Regions from separate parts of the Streptomyces sp. NBC_00425 genome, predicted to be linked through region 1. Evidence: riboswitches for the same ligand, from Rfam matches in the RefSeq annotation. Region 1 holds a riboswitch; each other region holds the start of a gene.
What was found. Region 1 has a riboswitch for cobalamin ahead of OHS82_RS32525 (cobalamin biosynthesis protein). Riboswitches for the same ligand answer to the same signal wherever they lie in the genome.
Positions count from the first base shown of each region.

Region 2: linked by a shared signal. The riboswitch ahead of OHS82_RS15400 (ribonucleoside-diphosphate reductase subunit alpha) and the one ahead of OHS82_RS32525 (cobalamin biosynthesis protein) in region 1 are both predicted to bind cobalamin.
Region 3: linked by a shared signal. The riboswitch ahead of cobN (cobaltochelatase subunit CobN) and the one ahead of OHS82_RS32525 (cobalamin biosynthesis protein) in region 1 are both predicted to bind cobalamin.
Region 4: linked by a shared signal. The riboswitch ahead of OHS82_RS05015 (ABC transporter substrate-binding protein) and the one ahead of OHS82_RS32525 (cobalamin biosynthesis protein) in region 1 are both predicted to bind cobalamin.

Region 1 covers NZ_CP107928.1:7,400,438-7,405,699, forward strand. Annotated here, with positions in the region: gene OHS82_RS32520 (cobyric acid synthase) at 1-1,519, opposite strand, end outside; gene OHS82_RS32525 (cobalamin biosynthesis protein) at 1,516-2,460, opposite strand; cobalamin riboswitch at 2,561-2,700, opposite strand; gene OHS82_RS32530 (hypothetical protein) at 2,923-3,144, opposite strand; gene OHS82_RS32535 (inorganic phosphate transporter) at 3,179-4,432, opposite strand; gene OHS82_RS32540 (class II aldolase/adducin family protein) at 4,597-5,262, shown strand, end outside.
Region 2 covers NZ_CP107928.1:3,661,775-3,667,036, forward strand. Annotated here, with positions in the region: gene OHS82_RS15390 (ATP-binding protein) at 1-1,754, opposite strand, end outside; gene OHS82_RS15395 (GNAT family N-acetyltransferase) at 1,892-2,401, shown strand; cobalamin riboswitch at 2,454-2,589, shown strand; gene OHS82_RS15400 (ribonucleoside-diphosphate reductase subunit alpha) at 2,714-5,098, shown strand; gene OHS82_RS15405 (ribonucleotide-diphosphate reductase subunit beta) at 5,098-5,262, shown strand, end outside.
Region 3 covers NZ_CP107928.1:1,688,549-1,693,810, forward strand. Annotated here, with positions in the region: gene cobN (cobaltochelatase subunit CobN) at 1-1,495, opposite strand, end outside; cobalamin riboswitch at 1,530-1,681, opposite strand; gene cobG (precorrin-3B synthase) at 1,728-3,017, shown strand; gene OHS82_RS06960 (precorrin-8X methylmutase) at 3,014-3,685, shown strand; gene OHS82_RS06965 (precorrin-2 C(20)-methyltransferase) at 3,682-5,169, shown strand.
Region 4 covers NZ_CP107928.1:1,147,294-1,152,555, forward strand. Annotated here, with positions in the region: gene OHS82_RS05010 (protein kinase domain-containing protein) at 1-1,356, opposite strand, end outside; cobalamin riboswitch at 1,739-1,865, shown strand; gene OHS82_RS05015 (ABC transporter substrate-binding protein) at 1,956-3,017, shown strand; gene OHS82_RS05020 (FecCD family ABC transporter permease) at 3,014-4,072, shown strand; gene OHS82_RS05025 (ABC transporter ATP-binding protein) at 4,069-4,989, shown strand; gene OHS82_RS05030 (histidine phosphatase family protein) at 5,126-5,262, shown strand, end outside.

The DNA.
Region 1 (5,262 bases):
CCGGGGGAACGAACGGCAGCCCCGGCGGCGCGCCCGACTCGATCAGCCGCCACAGAGCGTCGGTGTCCGCGTGCTCCTCGATCAGATCGCCGAGCCGGTCCAGCTGCTCCTCGCGCAGCGCGGCGAACGAGGTGTCGGGAGCGGGCACGAAACGCCGGCCCGCGGCCGCGGCCACCTCGCGCAGGAAGGCCCGCCGGAACCCGTCCGACTCCAGCGAGCCGTGCCAGTGCGTGCCCCAGACCTGACCGACCCGGCAGCCGTCCAGGGGGTTCCCGCGGTCGTCGCTGAGGAACGCCTCCCCGCCGTCCACGGTGGCCACCCCGTGGTGGATCTCGTACCCCTCGACGGGCTCGCCGAGGGCTTCGCCGACCGGGCGGGTGAGGGTCTTCTCCGGGGCGAACCGCACCCGCACGGGGAGCAGTGCGAGCCCGTCGACCCGGCCGAGCCGGCTCTCGACCTCGTCCTCGATCCGCGTGCCGAGGATCTGGTAGCCCCCGCAGACGCCGAGGACGGGCCGCTGCTCGGCGGCCCGGCGCACCAGCGCGTCGGCCAGCCCGCGCTCGCGCAGCCACTCCAGCGCCCGCACGGTGCCCCGGGTCCCCGGTACGACGACCAGGTCGGCGTCGGCCAGTTCCTCGGGCCGGTCGACGAACCGCACGACGACGCCGGGCTCGGCGGCCAGCGCGTCCACGTCGGTGAAGTTGGACATCAGCGGAACCGCGCAGACGGCGACCCGCAGCACGTCCTCGCCGACCGGCGGGGCGGTGTTCGACTCCCGCACGGTTCCCCGCAGCGAGACCCTCAGCCCGTCCTCCTCGTCGATCCCGAGCCCGTGCCGGAACGGCAGCACCCCGTACGTCCGCCGCCCGGTGAGCCCGTGCAGCATGTCCAGGCCCGGCTCCAGCAGGGAGACGTCCCCCCGGAACTTGTTGACGAGGAACCCGGCGACCAGTTCCTGGTCCTCGGGCGACAACAGGGCGACCGTGCCGAAGAACGACGCGAACACCCCGCCCCGGTCGATGTCGCCGACGACGAGCACGGGCAGCCGCGCGCTCCGCGCGATCCCCATGTTCACGATGTCGGTCCGCCGCAGGTTGATCTCGGCGGGACTGCCCGCCCCCTCACAGATCACCGCGTCATACGTGCCCCGCAACTCGGCGAGACAGTCGAGAACGGTGCCGAGGAGTCGTTGCTGCCGGCCTCCGTGATAGCCGCGGGCGCTCATCTCGCCCACCGGCCTGCCCAGCAGCACGACCTGGCTGCTGCGCTCCCCGCCCGGCTTGAGCAGCACGGGGTTCATCAGCGCGGTCGGCTCCACCCGGCAGGCCTGCGCCTGCATGGCCTGCGCCCGTCCGATCTCGGCGCCCTCGCGCGTCACGAAGGAGTTGAGGGACATGTTCTGCGCCTTGAACGGCGCGACCTTGACGCCCTGTCGCACCAGCCACCGGCAGATCCCCGCGGTGACGACGCTCTTGCCGGCGTCCGAGGTGGTGCCGGCGACGAGGAGCCCCCCGCTCATGACTGACGTCCCTTCGCGACCAGGCGCGCGGCGACGGTGACGCCGAGCGCGAGCAGACCGACGCGGCGGGAGAGCCGTGCGGCGCGTTCGATGTCGTGCACGGCGACGGCCCGTCCGGCCGCCCCGTTGAGCACCGGCCGGTGCTCGACCCGCCCGTCGTACGCCAGGGTCCCGCCCAGCCGCACCCCGAGGGCGCCCGCGAAGGAGGCCTCCACGGGGCCCGCGTTGGGGCTCGGGTGACTGCGGGCGTCGGCTCGCCAGGCCCGCAGCGCGCCGCGCGGATCGTCCCCCGCCGCGGCGGCCAGCACGGCGGTCAGCCGCGCCCCCGGCCACCCGGCGAGGTCGTCGAGCCGGGCGGAGGCCCAGCCGAACCGCAGGTACCTCGGCGAGCGGTGACCGACCATCGCGTCAAGGGTGTTGACGGCCCGGAACCCGACCAGTCCCGGCACGCCGCCCACGGCGCCCCACACCAGCGCCCCGACGACGGCGTCGGAGGTGTTCTCGGCGACGGACTCCACGACGGCCCGGGCGATCCCGTCGGCGTCCAGCGCCTGGGGATCCCGCCCGCACAGGTGCGGCAGTCGTGCGCGGGCCGCCTCGACGTCCCCCGCCTCCAGGGCCCGCCCGATCGCGCGTGCCTCGCGGACGAGTGAACTGCCCCCGACGACGGCCCAGGTGGCGGCGGCGGTCAGGGCGACGGAGGCGGCGGGGGAGCGGCGCGCACCCCGCGAGGCGACGGCCCCCAGGGCGACGGCGCCGCCGGCGCACACGACGGTGTGCAGGGCGCCCCACCCCCGGTGGTCGCGCCACAGCAGCCGTTCGACGGCGCCCGCGGCCCGCCCGAACACGGCGACCGGATGCCCGCGGCGGGGGTCGCCGAGGAGCAGGTCGCCGAGAAGGCCGGCGGCGGCGCCGTACGCGTGGACGCGCTCGGCACCCATCGGGTCAGCCGGCTGTGGGGGCGGGGGTCGGCTCGGTGGTGACGCTCGGTCGGCAGCCGCACATGGCAGAGGTCCTCACTCAGGGTGTCCGCGCCCTGGTTCGACGAGACCGGCGGCGAGAGTTCCTGGCTCCCGGGGGATTTCCTCCCCGGTGACAGTGGCGGGACCGCGCCGGACTCGCACCGGCTTCCTCTTCTGCCGCCGTAATGGCCCGGGCAGTCCACCACGGGCCCGGAAGGGCCGTCAACTTGCTGTTGACCTGCGCGGGGAGGATGTGCAGAACCCCACACGGCGGGGCCGACGGGGTTCGGGAACGGGGTGCGGAGCGCGGGTACGCGCACCGGGCACGCGGACGAGGTACGGGAACGGGGTGCGGGACGGCGATCCGTCCCGCACCCCGCGAAGGTCCACGATCCGTCGAACCACGACCTGCCGAACCGCGACCCGTCGGACGACGACGTGTCAGACCACGATCAGCGAGATGCCGTAGGCCACCGCCGCCGCGCAGGCGGCGAAGCACGCGTACGCGCCCGTCACCGCGAGGGCGGCCGAGCCGCCCTCGGCCGTCGCGCGTTCCCTGCGCGACAGGCCCATGACCCCGAGGGTGAACAGGGCGACGAGGCCCACGGTGACCACGAGGCTGACGCCGAACACGGAGCCCAGGGCTGCCCAGTCGATCTTCATGCCGGTTCTCTTCCTTCGTTCCGGTGGCGCGGGCTCAGACGGCCGCGGCCGGGGGAGCGGCGGGGGCGGGCGGCGCGGCCGGCGCCGGGATGGTGGCCGTCAGGTCCGTCGTGACGTCCTCGGCCGGCATGCCCGTGGGAGGCGGCGCGACCATGGCGATGGCCGTGGTGATCACACCGGCCGGCTCCTCGGCCTCGTTGACGTTCGACGCGTCGACGACCTCGCGACGGGAGATTTTCCAGATGGCCGCGCTGGAGGCGATCAGGAAGACGGCGACCACGCCCGTGCCCCAGTCGCCGAGCCCGGTGACCGACTCGGCGAGTGCGCCCACCAGGGCCGCGGCCGGGAGGGTCAGACCCCAGGCGACGAACATGCGGGTCGCCGTCGACCAGCGGACCACGCCGCCCTTGCGGCCCAGCCCCGCGCCCATCACCGCACCGGAGACCGAATGCGTGGTGGAGAGGGAGAAGCCGAGGTGCGAGGAGGCCAGGATGACCGTCGCGGCACTGGTCTGGGCCGCGAACCCCTGCTGCGGCTGGAGGTCGGTCAGCCCCTTGCCCATCGTGCGGATGATGCGCCAGCCGCCGAGGTAGGTGCCGAGCGCGATGGCCAGACCGGCGGACAGGATGACCCAGGTGGGCGGGTCGGAGTCGGGGGCCACGGCGCCGCCGGCGACCAGCGCGAGGGTGATGATGCCCATCGTCTTCTGGGCGTCGTTCGTGCCGTGGGCGAGGGAGACCAGGCCGGCCGACGCGATCTGGCCCGCGCGGTAGCCCTTGTCCGCGGCCCTGCCGTCGGCCTTGCGGCCCAGCGTGTAGGAGAGGCGGGTGGCGAGCATCGCCGCGAGGCCCGCGACGATCGGCGCGGCGACCGCCGGCAGCAGCACCTTGGTGACCAGCACGTCACCGTGCACGGCGCCCGTGCCGGCCGAGGCGATGGTGGCGCCGATCAGACCGCCCATCAGGGCGTGCGAGGAGCTGGAGGGCAGGCCCACCAGCCAGGTCAGCAGGTTCCAGAGGATCGCGCCGACCAGGGCGGCGAAGATGACCTCGGGACGGATGCCGGTCTCGTCGACGAGACCCTTGGAGATCGTGTTGGCGACCTCCACCGAGAGGAAGGCTCCCACAAGGTTCAGCACGGCGGACATGGCCACCGCGACCTTGGGCTTGAGTGCACCGGTCGAGATGGTCGTGGCCATCGCGTTGGCGGTGTCGTGAAAACCGTTCGTGAAATCAAACGCAAGTGCGGTTACCACCACAATCGCGAGGATCAGCGAGAAGTTTTCCATTTACCCAGGCAATCGTTCGAAGTCATTGGCTGATTGACCGTAGGCAACCTGGGTGAACGGAAGATGAACTGAGGCGGGCGTCACGGTGTCCGGATGGCGGGGTTGCGATATCGCCCGCGCGAGGGGCACGGGCGGGCCCCGGGAGCGCCTGGCAGGATCGCGGCATGGCTGAGCATCGAGGCGAGCGACCGGACGTCCGGCGGCAGGGGCGGCGGGCGTCCCCCGAGGAGGCGCGGGCCTGGACGGAACTGGTGGCGGCCGCCCGCCGCACGGTCGCCGACGGGCTGGTCGTCGGCACCTCGGGCAACGTCTCGGTGCGTGTCGGCGACACCGTGCTCGTGACGCCGTCCGGCGTGCCCTACGACCGGCTCGCCCCGGACGACGTCACCGGCGTCGACCTCACCGGCCGGCAGGTCCTCGGCGCCCTGGTCCCCACCAGCGAACTGCCCATGCATCTGGCCGTGTACCGGGCCACCGACGCCGGGGCGATCGTGCACACCCACGCCGTGCACGCCACGGCCGTCTCCACCCTCGTCGACGAGCTCCCCCTCGTCCACTACATGGCGAGCGCGCTCGGCGGACCCGTCCGCGTCGCGCCCTACGCCGCGTACGGCACCGAGGAGCTGGCCGCGCACACGCTCCGGGCCCTCGAGGGACGGTCCGGCTGCCTCCTGCGCAACCACGGCACCCTGACCCACGGCGCCGGCCTCGACCAGGCGTACGACCGCACGGCCCAACTGGAGTGGATGTGCCGCCTGTGGCTGACCGCCTCCTCGGTGCCCGGCCGCACGCCCGCACTCCTGACGGAGGAACAGGTCGCCCAGGTGGGG
Region 2 (5,262 bases), 3.7 Mb from region 1:
AGTTCACGGCTGGGGCCGGGCGGCTGCAGCGCCTGCCCGGTCAGGTCCCCGGCGCGCCGCTCCCCCAGGTGGCTCAGCACGCGAGAGCCGAAGTAGGCCTGGACGATGCTGTGCGGGAAACGGACCCGGTGCTCGAAGCCCTCCACCAGTCTGAGCCTGGTCGCGTGGGCCGCGAAGCGGGCGAGGACGGCATGGCACTGGTCCATGTTGCCCTCGCGCAGCCGCCTGCGCGCCGGTTCGCCGAGCCGCTCGCACAGCGCGTCCCAGATCTGCTGCCGGTGCCAGTCGGAGAGCGTGTGGTCGCGCTTGCCGTACTGGTCGAAGCCGCGGCCGGCCCACAGGCGCTCGGCCCGGACGCGGGCGCGCCGGGCCGCGCCGGGGTGCAGGACGTCCGGGTCGAGCAGCTCCGCGAAGTCGACCTCCAGTGTGTCCTGGAGCAGTCCGACGCAGGCCAGGGCGCAGACCACCTCGAGCGTGTCGCGGCGCTCGCCGGGGGTGAGTGCGACGTCCTCGCGCAGCTTCCCCTCGCACAGTGCCCCGGCCCAGGTCTCCAGCAGCCAGAGCCGCAGGGTGGCGCGGTCGCGGCTGCGGGTGATGACGTGCTGCGGGTCGTCCTCCGGACGGTCGTGCTCCAGGATTCCCCTCCGGTGGAGTTCGCGGGCGATCTGCAGGTAGATCGGAGACTCGGTCACCTCCGCCGTCTCGACGATCCAGTCCACCCGGCGCTCGTCGGTCTCGGGCACGTCCGCCGCGACGAAACGCAGCGCCTCCTCCTCGCCGAGGGGTTCGAGCACCACGATGGCGGCGGAGGTGGTCTCCAGCGGGCTGTGCGGCCGGGAGGCGATGACCAGGGGCAGTTTCTCCTCGCGGGCGCGCTCGATGGCCCGGCGGATGACGTTGTCCCGGTTCTGCTGTCGGCCGTCGTCGAGCAGGGCCTCCTCCAGGCCGTCGGCGAGGACGACCGGCTTGTCGTCGGCGAGGAGTTGCTGCCACACCCGGTCGATCTTGCTGCGCGCCAGAACGCCCTTGGGCGCCTCCTGGGCGAACCGCTGCCTGGCCAGCTGTTCGAAGTTCAGGTCGGCGCCGTCCGTCGCGTCGCGCAGCCGGATCGGCACCGGTACGGCGTTCTGGCGGGCCAGGAGTTCGGTGAGCCGTACGAGGACGGCGGTCTTCCCCGCGCCGACGCCGCCGACGAGCAGATACGGCCGCCGGGTGTCGCGCTCCCGCAGCCGCTCGGCGATGACCTGGGCGATGTCCTCGCGGCCGACGATCTCGCGGATGTCGTATCCGGCGGTGGGCACCAGCCGACGGGGATCCCGCAGGGCCTTGGCCAGATATCGCCGCTTGGTCCAGCGGTACCACCAGAACAGGAAGAGCGCGGCGGCGAGCGAGGCGGCGAGGACCGGACCGACGAACCGGGAGACGATCTCGAACCCCCCGTTCTTCTCCCGCCACTTCTCGAAGCGGGTCATGTGGTCCGTGGCGAGGATGAACACGCCCTCCCCGATCCAGGCGAGCACCGCCAGGACGGCGACCAGCCAGATCGCCCGGGTGACGTTGGCGTAGGAGAGCCACCGGCGCCACTTCTTGGGACGGACGACGCCGCGGCGCGCCTCCAGACGGAGCGTCAGGGAGTGCCAGCGGCCGACGAGCCCGTGTCCGAGGCGAGTTCCCGCCCGCCGGAAAGGCAGGGTGGCCATCGGCGCGTCGCGCGGTCGCTCCTTGCCGGGCGGATGGCGGACGACCCTCGTCATGGCGTTCTCCTTCCGAGTCCCGGAAGTTCCCGGGACGGAGGACTCGCGGACAGAGGACTCGCGCGGCGCCGACGGCTACTTCCATGGAAACACTCCCGACAGCCGCCGCAACCCGGGCGTCCGGCAGACTCAGGGCCATGGACATCGCCATACGGCAGGTCGCACCCGCCGAGTACGAGCCCCTGGGCGACATCACCGCCCGCGCCTACCTGAACGACGGCCTCCTCGACTTCGGGGAGAGCGACTCGTATCTGCACGAACTGAGGGACGTCGCGAAGCGGGCGGCGACCGCAGAGGTTCTGGTGGCCGTGGACGGCGGCGAGCTGCTGCTCGGCGGCGTCACCTTCGTCCCGGGCCCCGGCCCCATGGCCGATCTGGCCCGCGCCGGCGAGACGGAGATCAGGATGCTGGCTGTCGCACGCCGGGCTCGCGGCCGGGGCGTCGGCGAGGCTCTGGTGCGGGCCTGCGTCGAACGGGCGCGAGCCGTGGAAGGCTGCACGAGCGTCGTCCTGTCGACCCAGCGCTCCATGAGCGCGGCCCACCGCCTCTACGAACGCCTCGGCTTCGTCCGCACACCGGAGCGGGACTGGAGGCCCCTGCCGGACCTGGACGACATCACTCTGCTCACCTACCAGTTGACGCTCTGAAACCACCCCGACACAACATCTGGTGGTGGCGTGACAGGCGAGCACAAGATGTATGCTCATGCTCGCTGTCGCCGCAGGGGAATCCGGTGCGAATCCGGAACTGTCCCGCAACGGTGTACTCGCGTGCATCCCTACCCATATGGGCACGCCTGTTCAGTCCGAGGTCCTGCCGACAGCGCGCCCGGCCGTCCGGTCCGGGTGTCCTGACGTCCGGGCCTCGTGGAGTGGGCCGGTGGACGCGACGCCCCCGCGCGCTCGTGTGCTGCCCCCTGCCCTCCGCAAGGCCCCCTGCCGAGCGAGGGAGAGCCCCACGTGACCATCGCGCCAGCCGAACCGGCCTCAGTCACCGAGCTGAAGACCGACGGTCCCGGGACCGCGTTGCTGCGTACCCTGACCGAGCTGACCGTCGATCTGCCCGACGCCGACCCGGGCCGGGTCGCGGCCGCCGCGCTGCGCGGCCGGTCTGCGCGGGCCGCCTCCGAGATCACCGCGGAGCTGCGCGAGCTGGCCACCGAGGCGGCCGCCGGCCTGATCTCCGAGGACCCCGCCTACTCGAAGCTGGCCGCCCGGCTGCTGACGATCGGCATCGCCGCGGAGGCCGCCTCCCAGGGCGTCACGTCGTTCACCGAGTCGGTCGCCGTCGGGCACCGCGAGGGTCTGATCGCGGACCGCACCGCCGAGTTCGTGCGCGTTCACGCGGCCCGCCTCGACGCGCTGATCGACACCGCCGCCGACGACCGCTTCGGCTACTTCGGACTGCGCACCCTGCACAGCCGCTACCTGCTGCGGCACCCGATCACCCGCAAGGTCGTCGAGACGCCCCAGCACTTCCTGCTGCGGGTCGCCGCCGGTCTCGCCGAGGACGACACGGTCCGCGCCCTGGACGAGGTCGCGGCGCTCTACCGGCTGATGAGCCGGCTGGACTACCTCCCGTCCTCCCCCACCCTCTTCAACTCCGGCACCCGGCATCCGCAGATGTCGTCCTGCTACCTCCTCGACTCCCCGCTGGACGAGCTGGACTCCATCTACGACCGCTACCACCAGGTCGCCCGGCTGTCGAAGCACGCCGGCGGCATCGGGCTGTCGTACTCCCGCATCCGCAGCCGGGGTTCCCTGATCCGCGGCACCAACGGGCACTCCAACGGCATCGTGCCGTTCCTCAAGACGCTGGACGCCTCCGTCGCCGCCGTGAACCAGGGCGGCCGGCGCAAGGGCGCGGCGGCGGTCTACCTGGAGACCTGGCACTCCGACATCGAGGAGTTCCTGGAGCTGCGGGACAACACCGGCGAGGATGCCCGGCGTACGCACAACCTGAACCTCGCCCACTGGATCCCGGACGAGTTCATGCGCCGGGTCAACGCCGACGAGCCGTGGTCGCTGTTCTCCCCGGCCGACGTGCCCGAGCTGGTGGACCTGTGGGGCGACGAGTTCGACGCGGCCTACCGCAGGGCCGAGTCCGCCGGTCTGGCCAGGAAGACCATCCCGGCCCGAGACCTGTACGGCCGTATGATGCGCACCCTCGCGCAGACCGGCAACGGCTGGATGACCTTCAAGGACGCGGCCAACCGCACCGCCAACCAGACGGCCGAGCCGGGTCACGTCGTGCACTCCTCCAACCTGTGCACGGAGATCCTGGAGGTCACGGACGACGGCGAGACGGCGGTGTGCAACCTGGGCTCGGTGAACCTGGGCGCGTTCGTCGACACGGCGAACGGCGACATCGACTGGCAGCGGCTGGACGAGACCGTCCGCACGGCGGTCACGTTCCTGGACCGCGTCGTCGACATCAACTTCTACCCGACCGAGCAGGCGGGCCGTTCCAACGCCCGCTGGCGTCCGGTCGGGCTGGGCGCGATGGGCCTTCAGGACGTCTTCTTCAAGCTGCGGCTGCCCTTCGACTCGCCCGAGGCCAAGGCCCTTTCCACCCGCATCGCCGAGCGCGTCATGCTCGCCGCCTACGAGGCCTCCGCCGACCTGGCCGAGCGCAGCGGCCCGCTGCCGGCCTGGGAGAAGACCCGCACGGCCAGGGGCGTGCTGCACCCGGACCACTACGGCGTCGAGTTCGCCTGGCCCGAGCGCTGGGCGGCGCTGCGCGAGCGGATCGCCTCGACGGGACTGCGCAACTCCCTGCTGCTGGCCATCGCGCCCACCGCCACCATCGCCTCCATCGCGGGCGTCTACGAGTGCATCGAGCCGCAGGTGTCGAACCTGTTCAAGCGCGAGACGCTGTCCGGCGAGTTCCTCCAGGTCAACTCGTACCTGGTGCGCGAGCTCAAGGAGCTCGGCGTCTGGGACGCCCGCACCCGTGAGGCGCTGCGCGAGGCGAACGGCTCGGTGCAGGGCTTCGCGTGGATCCCGGCCGAGGTGCGGGACCTGTACCGCACGGCGTGGGAGATCCCCCAGCGCGGCCTGATCGACATGGCCGCCGCCCGTACCCCGTACCTGGACCAGGCGCAGTCGCTGAACCTGTTCCTGGAGACGCCGACGATCGGCAAGCTCTCCTCGATGTACGCGTACGCGTGGAAGTCGGGCCTGAAGACGACGTACTACCTGCGCTCGCGCCCGGCCACCCGGATCGCCCGGGCCGCCCGCGCCCAGGCGCAGACCGAGAACACCATCCCCGTGCAGCAGGCCGCCGACCCCGACGCCGTCGCCTGCTCCCTGGAGAACCCCGAGTCCTGCGAGGCCTGCCAGTAATGACCACCGCACCCGAGAAGACCGAGAAGAACCTGCTCGACCCGGGCTTCGAGCTGACCCTGCGCCCGATGCGCTACCCCGACTTCTACGAGCGCTACCGGGACGCGATCAAGAACACCTGGACCGTCGAGGAGGTCGACCTCCACTCGGACGTCACCGACCTG
Region 3 (5,262 bases), 5.7 Mb from region 1:
AGTGGTGCGAGGGCGGCAGGTCCGGGTCGTGGTAGATGGCGATCGGGTTCTCGCCGAAGCCGCGCGGGGGCTGGATGAGGATCAGCAGGTTCCCGAAGCGCAGGGCGGCGAGGACGATGTCGCCCTGCGGGTTGCGGCTGCGGTCGACGAACATCTCGCCGGGCGGCGGGCCCCAGTGCTCCTCGACGGACGTGCGCAGCTCCTCGGGCAGCGCGGCGAACCAGCGGCGGTAGTCCGCCGCCGGGATCCGCACCGGGTTGCGCGCCAGCTGCTCCTCGGTGAGCCAGTCCTGGTCGTGGCCGCCCGCCTCGATGAGCGCCCGGATCAGCTCGTCGCCGTCGCCGGAGGCCAGCCCCGGCACCTCGGCGTCCGTCCCGAAGTCGTAGCCCTCCTCGCGCAGTCGGCGCAGCAGCGCGACGGCACTGGCGGGGGTGTCCAGTCCGACCGCGTTGCCGATGCGGGAGTGCTTGGTGGGATAGGCGGAGAGGACGAGCGCGAGACGCTTGTCGGCCGGCGGGATGTGGCGCAGCCGGGCATGGCGTACGGCGATGCCGGCGACACGGGCCGCCCGTTCGGGGTCGGCGACGTAGGCGGGCAGTCCGTCGGCGTCGATCTCCTTGAAGGAGAACGGGACGGTGATCAGCCGGCCGTCGAACTCCGGGACGGCGATCTGTCCGGCCGCGTCCAGCGGGGAGACGCCTTCGTCGCTCGTCTCCCAGTCGCTCCGTGAGGAGGTCAGGCACAGTGCCTGAAGGATCGGGACGTCCAGGGAGGTCAGCGCGCCCGCGTCCCAGGACTCGTCGTCGCCGCCCGCCGAGGCCTCCGCGGGGCGGGTGCCGCCCGCGGCGAGCACCGTGGCGACGATCGCGTCGGCGGCCCGCAGTTCCTCGATCAGTTCCGGCTCGGGGGCGCGCAGGGAGGCGACGTACAGCGGGAGCGCCCGGGCGCCGGACGCCTCGACGGCGTCGCACAGGGCGTGCACGAAGGCGGTGTTGCCGCTCATGTGATGGGCCCGGTAGTACAGCACGGCGATCGTCGGGACCCCGGGGGCGTCGGCCCGCGCCGGCCGCTCCAGCGGACCCCAGGTGGGGGCGGACGCCGGGGCGTCGAAACCGTGGCCGGTGAGCAGGACCGTGTCGGAGAGGAAACGGGCGAGCTGCTCCAGGTTGGCCGGGCCGCCGTGGGCGAGATAGGCGTGGGCCTCGGCGGCGATGCCGACGGGAACCGTGGAGGCGGCCATCAGCTGGGCGTCGGGGGCCTGTTCACCGGTCAGGACGACGACCGGGCGGCCGTCGGCGAGCAGCAGGTCGAGGCCGTCCTGCCAGGCGCGCACCCCGCCGAGGAGGCGTACGACGACGAGGTCGGCGCCGTCGAGGAGCGCGGGAAGGTCGTCGAGGACCAGCCGGGCCGGGTTGGCGAAGCGGTACGGGACCGGGCCGGCTGCGGCACGGGCGCTCAGCAGGTCGGTGTCGGACGTCGACAGCAGAAGGATCATGGGGCGTCGGCCTTCCTCGGGGTGTCCGCGCCCCGGGCGGTGTCGGACGGCGGGAGTTCCTGACTCGCCCGGCTTCTGAGGGCCGGGCTCACAGTGGCGGGACCGCGCCGGATTCGCACCGGGCTTCCTCCCCTGTCGCCGTCGTGGCGTCGGCGGACCGGATGATCCACCGCAGAGCATAGTAAGGGGCGGGGGAAGAGGGCACAGGCATACCTCCCAGGTGGACGTGGGTATGCTCGCCGCCATGTCCTCGGCTGACCTCCGTCCAACATCCCAGGCCACAGCGGTCTCACGGGACCGCGGTGACGCCTGCCCCGGGGCGTTGCGACTGCACGCGGCGGACGACGGGGCGTTGGCCCGGGTCCGGGTGCCCGGCGGGGTGCTGAGCGTCCGTCAGACCGAAGCGCTGGGCGAGGCCGCCGGGCGGCTGGGCGACGGGGAGATCCATCTGACCTCGCGCGGCAACGTGCAGTTGCGGGGCCTCGCGGACGGCTGCGGCGCGGAGCTCGCCGTCCTGCTGGACGCGGCCGGACTGCTGCCCTCCCCCGGGCACGAGCGGGTGCGCAACATCGTCGCCTCGCCGTTGTCCGGCCTGGACGGACGCGGCCTGCACGACGTCCGGCCCTGGCTGTCGGATCTCGACGCGGCGCTGTGCGGGAGCGGACCGGCGCGGGAGCTGTCGGGCCGGTTCCTGTTCGCCCTGGACGACGGGCGCGGGGACGTCGCCGGGCTCGGCGCCGACGTGACGCTGCGGGCCACCGGCGACGGCGGCGCGGTGCTCGATCCGGCTGCGGTGCGGGTGTCCGCGCAGGACGCGCCGCGGGCCGCGCTGCTGGCGGCCGAGACGTTCCTGGAAGCCGTACGGGAGTCCGGCGGCGGAGTCTGGCGGGTGGCCGAACTCGTTCTGTCCGGAGGCGAGTTGGCGGAGCGGGTGCGTCACCGTCTGGACGCCGAGGGCATCGGCCGGTCGCCCGTGACGGAAGTCGCCGCCGCCGCGGTCGCACAGGGGCCCCCGCCCGGTGTCGTCGGCGACGCCCTGTCCGCGCACGTGCCGCTCGGGCGGCTCTCCGCCCGCCAGTGGCGGGAGTTGACGCGGGTCGCCGGGACCGAGCTGCGGCTGACCCCGTGGCGCGGAGTCGTCGTCCCGGTGCCGGACCAGGCCCCACGGCAGCGGGCCGAGTCGCTCGTGCGGCTCGCCGCGGCCGGTCTCATCACCGATCCGGCCTCGCCCTGGCCGCGGGTCGGCGCGTGCGTCGGACGGCCGGGGTGTGGCAAATCCCACGCCGACGTCCGGGCCGACGCGGCCGACACTGTCGACGCGGCCGGCGCCTGCCCCCTCCCGCTGTACTGGTCCGGCTGCGAACGGCGCTGCGGACACCCCCACGGCGACCGGATCGACGTGGTCGCCTCCGCCGACGGCGGCTACCGGCTGTCCGCGGTGCGGTCGGGCCGTCCGACGCGCACCGCACCGATGACCGACACCGACCACCTCGCCGCCGCCCTGGCGGCGATCACCTCATGAGCCGTACCACCATCGAGAGCAGCGAGACGAACACCGTGAGCAGCTACGACTACGAGAAGGACGGAGCGGCCATCTACCGCCGGTCCTTCGCCACCATCCGCGCGGAGTCCGACCTCGAAGGACTGCCCGCCGACGTCAGCCAGGTCGCGGTCCGGATGATCCACGCCTGCGGGATGGTCGACCTCGTACACGACCTGGCGTACACGCCGTCCGTCGTGGCCCGCGCCCGCGAGGCCCTGCGGGCCGGCGCGCCGATCTTCACCGACGTGCAGATGGTGGCCAGCGGGGTGACCCGACGTCGGCTGCCCGCCGCCAACGACGTGCTGTGCACGCTGTCCGACCCGAGCGTGCCGGAGCTGGCGGCGCGGCAGGGCACCACGCGCACCGCCGCCGCGCTGGAGCTGTGGCGGGACCGGCTCGAGGGCTCGGTGGTCGCCGTCGGCAACGCGCCCACCGCCCTCTTCCGGCTGCTGGAGATGATCGAGGAGGGCGCGCCCCGGCCCGCCGCCGTGATCGGCGCGCCGGTCGGGTTCATCGGCGCGGCCGAGTCCAAGGACGCCCTGGCGGCGAACACGCTCGGCCTGGAGTACCTGGTGGTGCGCGGACGCCGTGGCGGCAGCGCCATCGCGGCCGCCGCGCTCAACGCGATCGCGAGCGAGGAAGAATGAGCGGCAAGCTGTACGGCGTCGGGCTCGGCCCCGGCGACCCGTCCCTGATGACCGTACGGGCCGTCGAGGTGATCGGCGAGGCGGACGTGATCGCGTATCACAGCGCGCGGCACGGCCGGTCCATCGCCCGCTCGATCGCGGCGAAGCACCTGCGCGCCGACCACGTCGAGGAGCGGCTGGTCTACCCGGTCACCACGGAGACCACCGACCACCCGGGCGGCTACCAGGGCGCCATGGACGAGTTCTACGCCGAGGCGGCCGCCCGGCTGGCCGTGCATCTCGACGCGGGTCGCACGGTCGCGGTGCTCGCCGAGGGCGATCCGCTGTTCTACGGCTCCTACATGCACATGCACAAGCGGCTCGCCGACCGTTACGAGACCGAGGTCGTCCCCGGTGTCACGTCGGTGTCCGCCGCCGCCGCCCGGCTGGGCGCCCCGCTCGCCGAGGGCGAGGAGGTGCTGACGGTGCTGCCGGGCACGCTGCCCGAGGAAGAGCTCACCGCGCGGCTCGCCGCCACCGACGTGGCCGTCGTGATGAAGCTCGGCCGCACCTTCCCCAAGGTGCGGCGCGCCCTGGAGGCCGCGGGACGGCTGGACGAGGCGCGGTACGTGGAGCGGGCCACGATGAGCGGGGAGCGGACCGGCGAACTGGCCGACGTGGACCCGGAGTCGGTGCCCTACTTCTCGGTGGCCGTGCTGCCCAGCCGGGTCGACGCCGAGCGTCCCGTGCGGCCCCTCGGGGACGTCGTGGTGGTCGGCACCGGCCCCGCCGGCCCGTTGTGGCTGACGCCCGAGACCCGGGCCGCGCTGGCCGCCGCCGACGATCTGGTGGGCTACACCACGTACCTCGACCGGGTGCCCGTGCGGCCCGGACAGCTGCGGCACGGCAGCGACAACCGGGTGGAGTCCGAACGCGCCGAGTTCGCGCTGCAGCTGGCGCAGCGCGGGCGGCGGGTGGCCGTCGTCTCCGGCGGCGACCCGGGGGTGTTCGCGATGGCGACCGCCGTCCTGGAGGCCGCCTCGCAGCCCGAGTACGCGGACGTGCCGGTGCGGGTGCTGCCGGGGGTGACCGCCGCCAACGCAGCCGCCGCCCGCGCGGGCGCCCCGCTCGGCCACGATTACGCCACCATCTCCCTCTCCGACCGGCTCAAGCCGTGGGAGGTGATCGCCGATCGGCTGCGCGCGGCGGCCTCGGCGGACCTGGTGCTGGCCCTGTACAACCCGGGCTCGCACAGCCGCACCTGGCAGGTGGGCAAGGCGCGCGAGCTGCTGCTGGAGCACCGGGCGCCGGACACCCCGGTGGTGGTCGCGCGCGACGTCGGCGGCCCCGGCGAGCGGGTGCGGATCGTGCGGCTGGCCGATCTGGACCCCGCCGTGGTCGACATGCGGACGATCCTGCTGGTGGGCTCCTCACAGACCCGGGCCGTGCGGCGGGGGGACGGCGAGCAGATCGTCTGGACCCCCCGCCGGTACCCCGAGGCGTGAGCGTGGGCGGCGCCGGGCGACCGGCGCCGCCGCGGCCGTCAGGGGCGGGGACGCCACCCTGCGCGGACGTCGGCGGCACAGGCGTGAGCAGGG
Region 4 (5,262 bases), 6.3 Mb from region 1:
GACCTCGGCCTGGGTTTCCGCCCGGGCCGGCGCCTCTGCCTGGGCTCGGGCCTGCGACTGGGCTCGGGCCCCGGCCCGTGACCCGGCCCGGGTGAGCGTCCGCGCCCGGGGCCGTGCCCGGTCCGGCTCGTCCGGTGAGGCGAACGACTCGGCTCCCGGCAGCACCGCGGAGGGTCTCGCGCCGCCGACGGCTCCGGTGCCCTCGCCGCGGCCCCTGTTTCCGTATCCGCTTCCGCTTCCGCTTCCGCTGCGGCCTTCGCCGTCGCCTCCGACTCCGGCTCCGGTTTCGGTATCGCTTTCGCTTTCGCTTTCGCTTTCGGGAGCGCCGCACTTCGGCCGGTCGACGGTCGGGTGGGCGGGCCTCCGCCCGGCAGGCTCGGGCGGCCCGACGACGGGCTCCGCGGCCGGCTCTCGCAGAGGCGGCGCGAAGGCTCCGGGGCCCGGGACCCTGTCCGGCGGTGCGAGGCGGTCCAGGTCCCGCACGGCCGCCCGGTGGGCGTCGACCATGGCGGACACGGGCGCCGGCAACCAGCCCTCCGTCAGCACCTGTTCGGCGCCGCCGGGAGCACAGGCCGCGGAGAGCCGGTCGGGGTGGATCCTCAGGACCGGGTCCTTGGCGTGACAGAGACTGATGATCTTGTCCAGTGGTTCGGGCACCAGGCTCAGGTCCGGCGACCCGTGGGCCACCTGGTAGAGCTGCGCCGCGCCCACCGCCCCGCCGAACGGCGAGCGTCCGGACGCGGCGAACGCGAGCACCGAGCCGAGGCAGAAGACGTCGCCCTCCGGGCCCATCGGATCCCCGGTGGCCTGCTCCGGGCACATGTAGTCGAGAGAACCGAACAGGGTCCCCGAACCGGTGAGTTCATAACCGTCACGGGCGCGCACGATGCCGAAGTCGATGACCCGCGGGCCGTCCGCCGCGAGCAGCACGTTGGACGGTTTCAGGTCACGGTGCACGAGCCCTTCGGCGTGCACCGCGGTCAGCGCCTCGGCGATGCCCGCGCCCAGTGCGAGGACCGTCTCCACCGGCAGCGGCCCGTGCGCGGCGACCGCCTCGGCCAGGGTGGGGCCGGGTACGTGGTCGGTGGCGAGCCAGGGCGTCTCGTCGTCGGGCGCGGCGTCCACGACGTGTGCCGTGTAGGGGCCGCCGACCGCCGCCGCTGCCGCCACCTCGCGCCGGAACCGGATCCGGAAGTTGTCGTCGTCCGCCATCTCGGGACGGATCACCTTGACCGCGACGACGCGGCCGGCCGAGGACCGCGCCAGATAGACCCGGCCCATGCCGCCTGCACCGAGCCGGGCCACGAGCCGGTAGGGCCCGAGCTGCTCGGGGTCTTCTGGACGCAGTGGCTGCATGCCCTCGGCCGCCTGTTCTCGGTGGTGACGGGCGGAGATCCCGCCCACGCTGCGGGGGAAGGCCCGGTGGGGTCCGGACCACAGACTAGGCGCTGGAACGGCGGACAGGAGTGCGTCCTCGTACGCGGGTCCACGCACCTGGAAGTAAGTGCCCGGTCGTCCTCCGGTTCCCCCACGTCCATGTGACGTCATGTCAGAGATCGGGTGACACGTGCTTTCCCTGCGGGAACAGTGCACGATGAGCAACAAGTGCACGATGAATGCACCTTGCGGGCCCGAGACCTCCGATGTGCCGAAGGTCACCCCCGCCGGCGCCCTCGACGCCTGTGGTAGCTTGCCGAGGCCAGTCGTACTCGTGTGCGCCCCCGGGCGCGCAGGGGTCAGGGAATCCGGTGGGACTCCGGAGCTGACGCGCAGCGGTAAGGGCGACGGGCGGGGCTTTCGGCCACTGGAACGCGCATGCGCTCCGGGAAGGCGCCTCGCCCGGGTGACCCCGAGTCCGAAGACCTGCTGGCGGCCTCCGGTGTCGCAGACCGGCCGGAGGAGCGCACCGTACGACCGGGCTTCGCGCTTGAGCCCTCGACGCCGAAGGAAACTCCGTGCCGTTCGCACGTCCCGTCCGCTCTGCCGTGCTGTTCCTGGCGGGCGCCCTCCTGTCGACCGGCTGCGGCGGCTCCGCCGCTCCCGCCGGCTCTTCCGGCTCCTCCGCGGACGGTTCCGCCGGCAGCGACGCGGCCGGCCGTACGGTCACTCTGGACAACTGCGGACAGCGGGTCCGGATCGAGACGCCCCCTCGTCGGGCGGTCTCCCTGAACCAGGGCACCACGGAGATCATGCTCTCCCTCGGGCTCGCCGACCGGATGGCGGGCACCGCCACCTGGACCGACCCGCTGCCCAAGAGCCTCGAGAAGGCCGACGCCCGGGTGAAGCGGCTGGCCGACAACGCGCCCTCCTTCGAGAAGGTCCTGGACGCCGAACCCGACTTCGTGGCCGCCTCGTTCGCCTCCACGCTCGGCACCGGCGGGGTGGCCACCCGCGCCCAGTTCGAGAAGCTCGGGGTCCCGACCTATCTCTCTCCCTCCGACTGCGCCGGCAAGGACAACAGCGGCGGCGGCGACGGCGTCCGCACCGAGCCGCTGACCATGGACACGGTCTACGGCGAAGTACGCGACCTGGCACGGGTCTTCGGGGTCGAGAAGCGGGGGGAGGAACTGGTGGCCGACCTCGAGTCCCGGATCGCCCGGGCCGCTTCGGGCCTCGACGCCGAGAACGTCACCCTCCTGTACTGGTTCGCCAACTCCCAGTCCCCCTACCTGGCCGGCTGCTGCGGCGCCCCCGGCGTCATCACCCGCGAACTCGGCGCGAAGAACGTCTTCGACGACACCGAGGAGGAGTGGCCGCAGGTCAACTGGGAGACGGTCGCCGACCGCGACCCGGACGTCCTCGTCATCGGCGATCTGACCCGTAGGCAGCAGACGGCCGAGACCGCGGCCAAGAAGATCGCGTTCCTGGAGAACGACCCGGTCACGAGGAACATGACCGCGGTGCGGAAGAAGCGGTATGTGCTCCTGTCCGGGCAGGCGATGAACCCGACCGTGCGCACGGTCGAGGGAGTGGAGAAGGTGGCGGCGGCACTGCGCGCGTACGGCCTCGCGGGATGAGCGCCGCGGGCCCGGCGGCCGCCGCGCCCGCGACGGCGGCGCGGGGGCTGCGGCACGTGCTGCTGTGGGCGGCCGGTCTCGCCCTGCTGTGCGCGTCCGTCGCCGTGGCGATCACCATCGGCCCAGCGGACATCGCGGTCGCAGACGTGTGGTCCACGGTGGCCGCCCATCTCGGCATCGGCGAGGCCGGGTTGACGCCGCTGAGAGACGGCATCGTGTGGAATCTGCGGCTGCCGCGCACCCTGCTGGCCGCGGTGTGCGGCGCCGGCCTCGCCGTGTGCGGCGCGGTGATGCAGTCCCTGCTGCGCAACCCGCTCGCCGACCCGTTCGTCCTCGGGATCTCCTCCGGCGCCTCGACGGGCGCGGTCGTGGTGGTCGTGCTGGGGGCGGGCGGCGGGGCCCTGTCGGTGTCCGGCGGCGCGTTCCTCGGTGCGGCGGTCTCCTTCGCGCTGGTGCTGCTGCTCAGTCACACACTGGGCGGCGCCACGGACCGGGTGGTGCTCGCCGGGGTGGCGGCCATGCAGATGTTCTCGGCGCTCACCTCGTTCGTCGTCATGACGACCGCCGACGCGGAGACCACCCGCGGGGTCCTGTTCTGGCTGCTCGGCTCGCTCAGCGGGGCCGACTGGGCGGACGTGGGCCTGGGGCTCGCGGTGCTGGCCGCGGTGCTGGTGGTGTGCACGGGGTACGCGACGACCCTGGACGCCTTCGCGTTCGGGCAGGACGCCGCCGCGTCGCTGGGCGTGCACGTGGCCCGCACCCGGCTGGTCCTGCTGTGCGTCACCGCCCTGCTGACGGCCACTCTGGTCAGCTCGGCGGGGGCGATCGGCTTCGTGGGCCTCGTGCTCCCGCACGCGGCCCGGGCCCTGACCGGTCCCGGGCACACCAGGCTGTTGCCGGCCACCGCGCTGGCGGGGGCGGTGTTCCTGGTGTGGGTGGACACCCTCGCCCGCACCGTCCTGGACCCGCAGGAGGTGCCGGTGGGCGTGGTGACCTCGCTGATCGGCGTCCCCGCGTTCGTCCTCGTGCTGTACCGGACCAGGAGCGCGCGATGACCGGGACCGCCGAGGACTCCGGTCTGCGCGGCGACCGCCTCGCCTACGCGGCGGGCGGCTCGCTGATCCTGGACGGGGTCGACCTCACACTGCGCCCGGGGACCGTCACCGGCCTGCTCGGCCCGAACGGTTCCGGCAAGTCCACGCTGCTGCGTCTGCTCGCCGGTGTCCTCGCCCCCGCCTCGGGCGTCGTCACCCTCGACGGCCGCCCGCTGGCGCAGGTCGGCCGGCGGGCGGTCGCCCGGCGCATCGCCGTCGTCGAGCAACAGGCAGACGCCCAGGTCGCGTTGAGCGTTCTGGACGTCGTGCGCCTGGGCCGTGTCCCGCATCGTCGGGCCTGGGGCGCCGCCTCGGTCGAGGACGAGGCCGCGGTCCGTTCCGCACTGGAGCGGACCGGCCTCGGCGACAAGGCCGGCCGTCTGTGGCACACCCTCTCCGGAGGCGAACGCCAGCGTGTGCAGGTCGCCCGCGCGCTCGCCCAGCAGCCGCGGGAGCTGCTGCTGGACGAGCCCACCAACCACCTCGACATCCAGCACCAGCTCGCGCTGCTGGACCTGATCACCGAGCTCGGCGTGACCAGTGTCGTCGCACTGCACGATCTGAACCTGGCCGCGATGTACTGCGACCGGGTCGTCGTCCTCAAGCAGGGCAGGGCGGTGGCCGGCGGCACACCCCAGGAGGTGCTCACCGAGGCGCTGATCGCCGACGTCTACGGGGTGCGGGCCAGCCTCACACGCGACGGCCCCGACGGCCGCCCGCACATACGCTTCCTGGGCGCCCTGCCCGCCGGACGGAACGGGGAGCACCAGGGCGGGGAGCCGCAGGACGGGGAGCCGCAGGACTGCCAGGGGCGGAGCGGGGGCAGTGGCACGAGGGACGGCCGGGCGGCGTGCAACGACCGGCGGCCGGCGCTCTGACCGTCTGTCGCGGGGCGCGGCGTCGCCGTCCCTGCGCACGACCACGTCCTGCGCGACACCTCCTCGGCGCGACCACGTCCTCGCGCTCCGCACCGGGAGACCCTACGTTGATGACCTCACCAGAAGGAGCCGCCACGTGACCATCCGGGTCGTACTCGTCTCGCCCGCGACGAGTTCGTCGCTGCGGCAGGCCCGTTTCGACGACGGGGCCTCGATCGACGCCGCCGGGGCGGCGCTCGCCCGCGCCGCGGCCGGGACCCTGCCCGCAGCCGC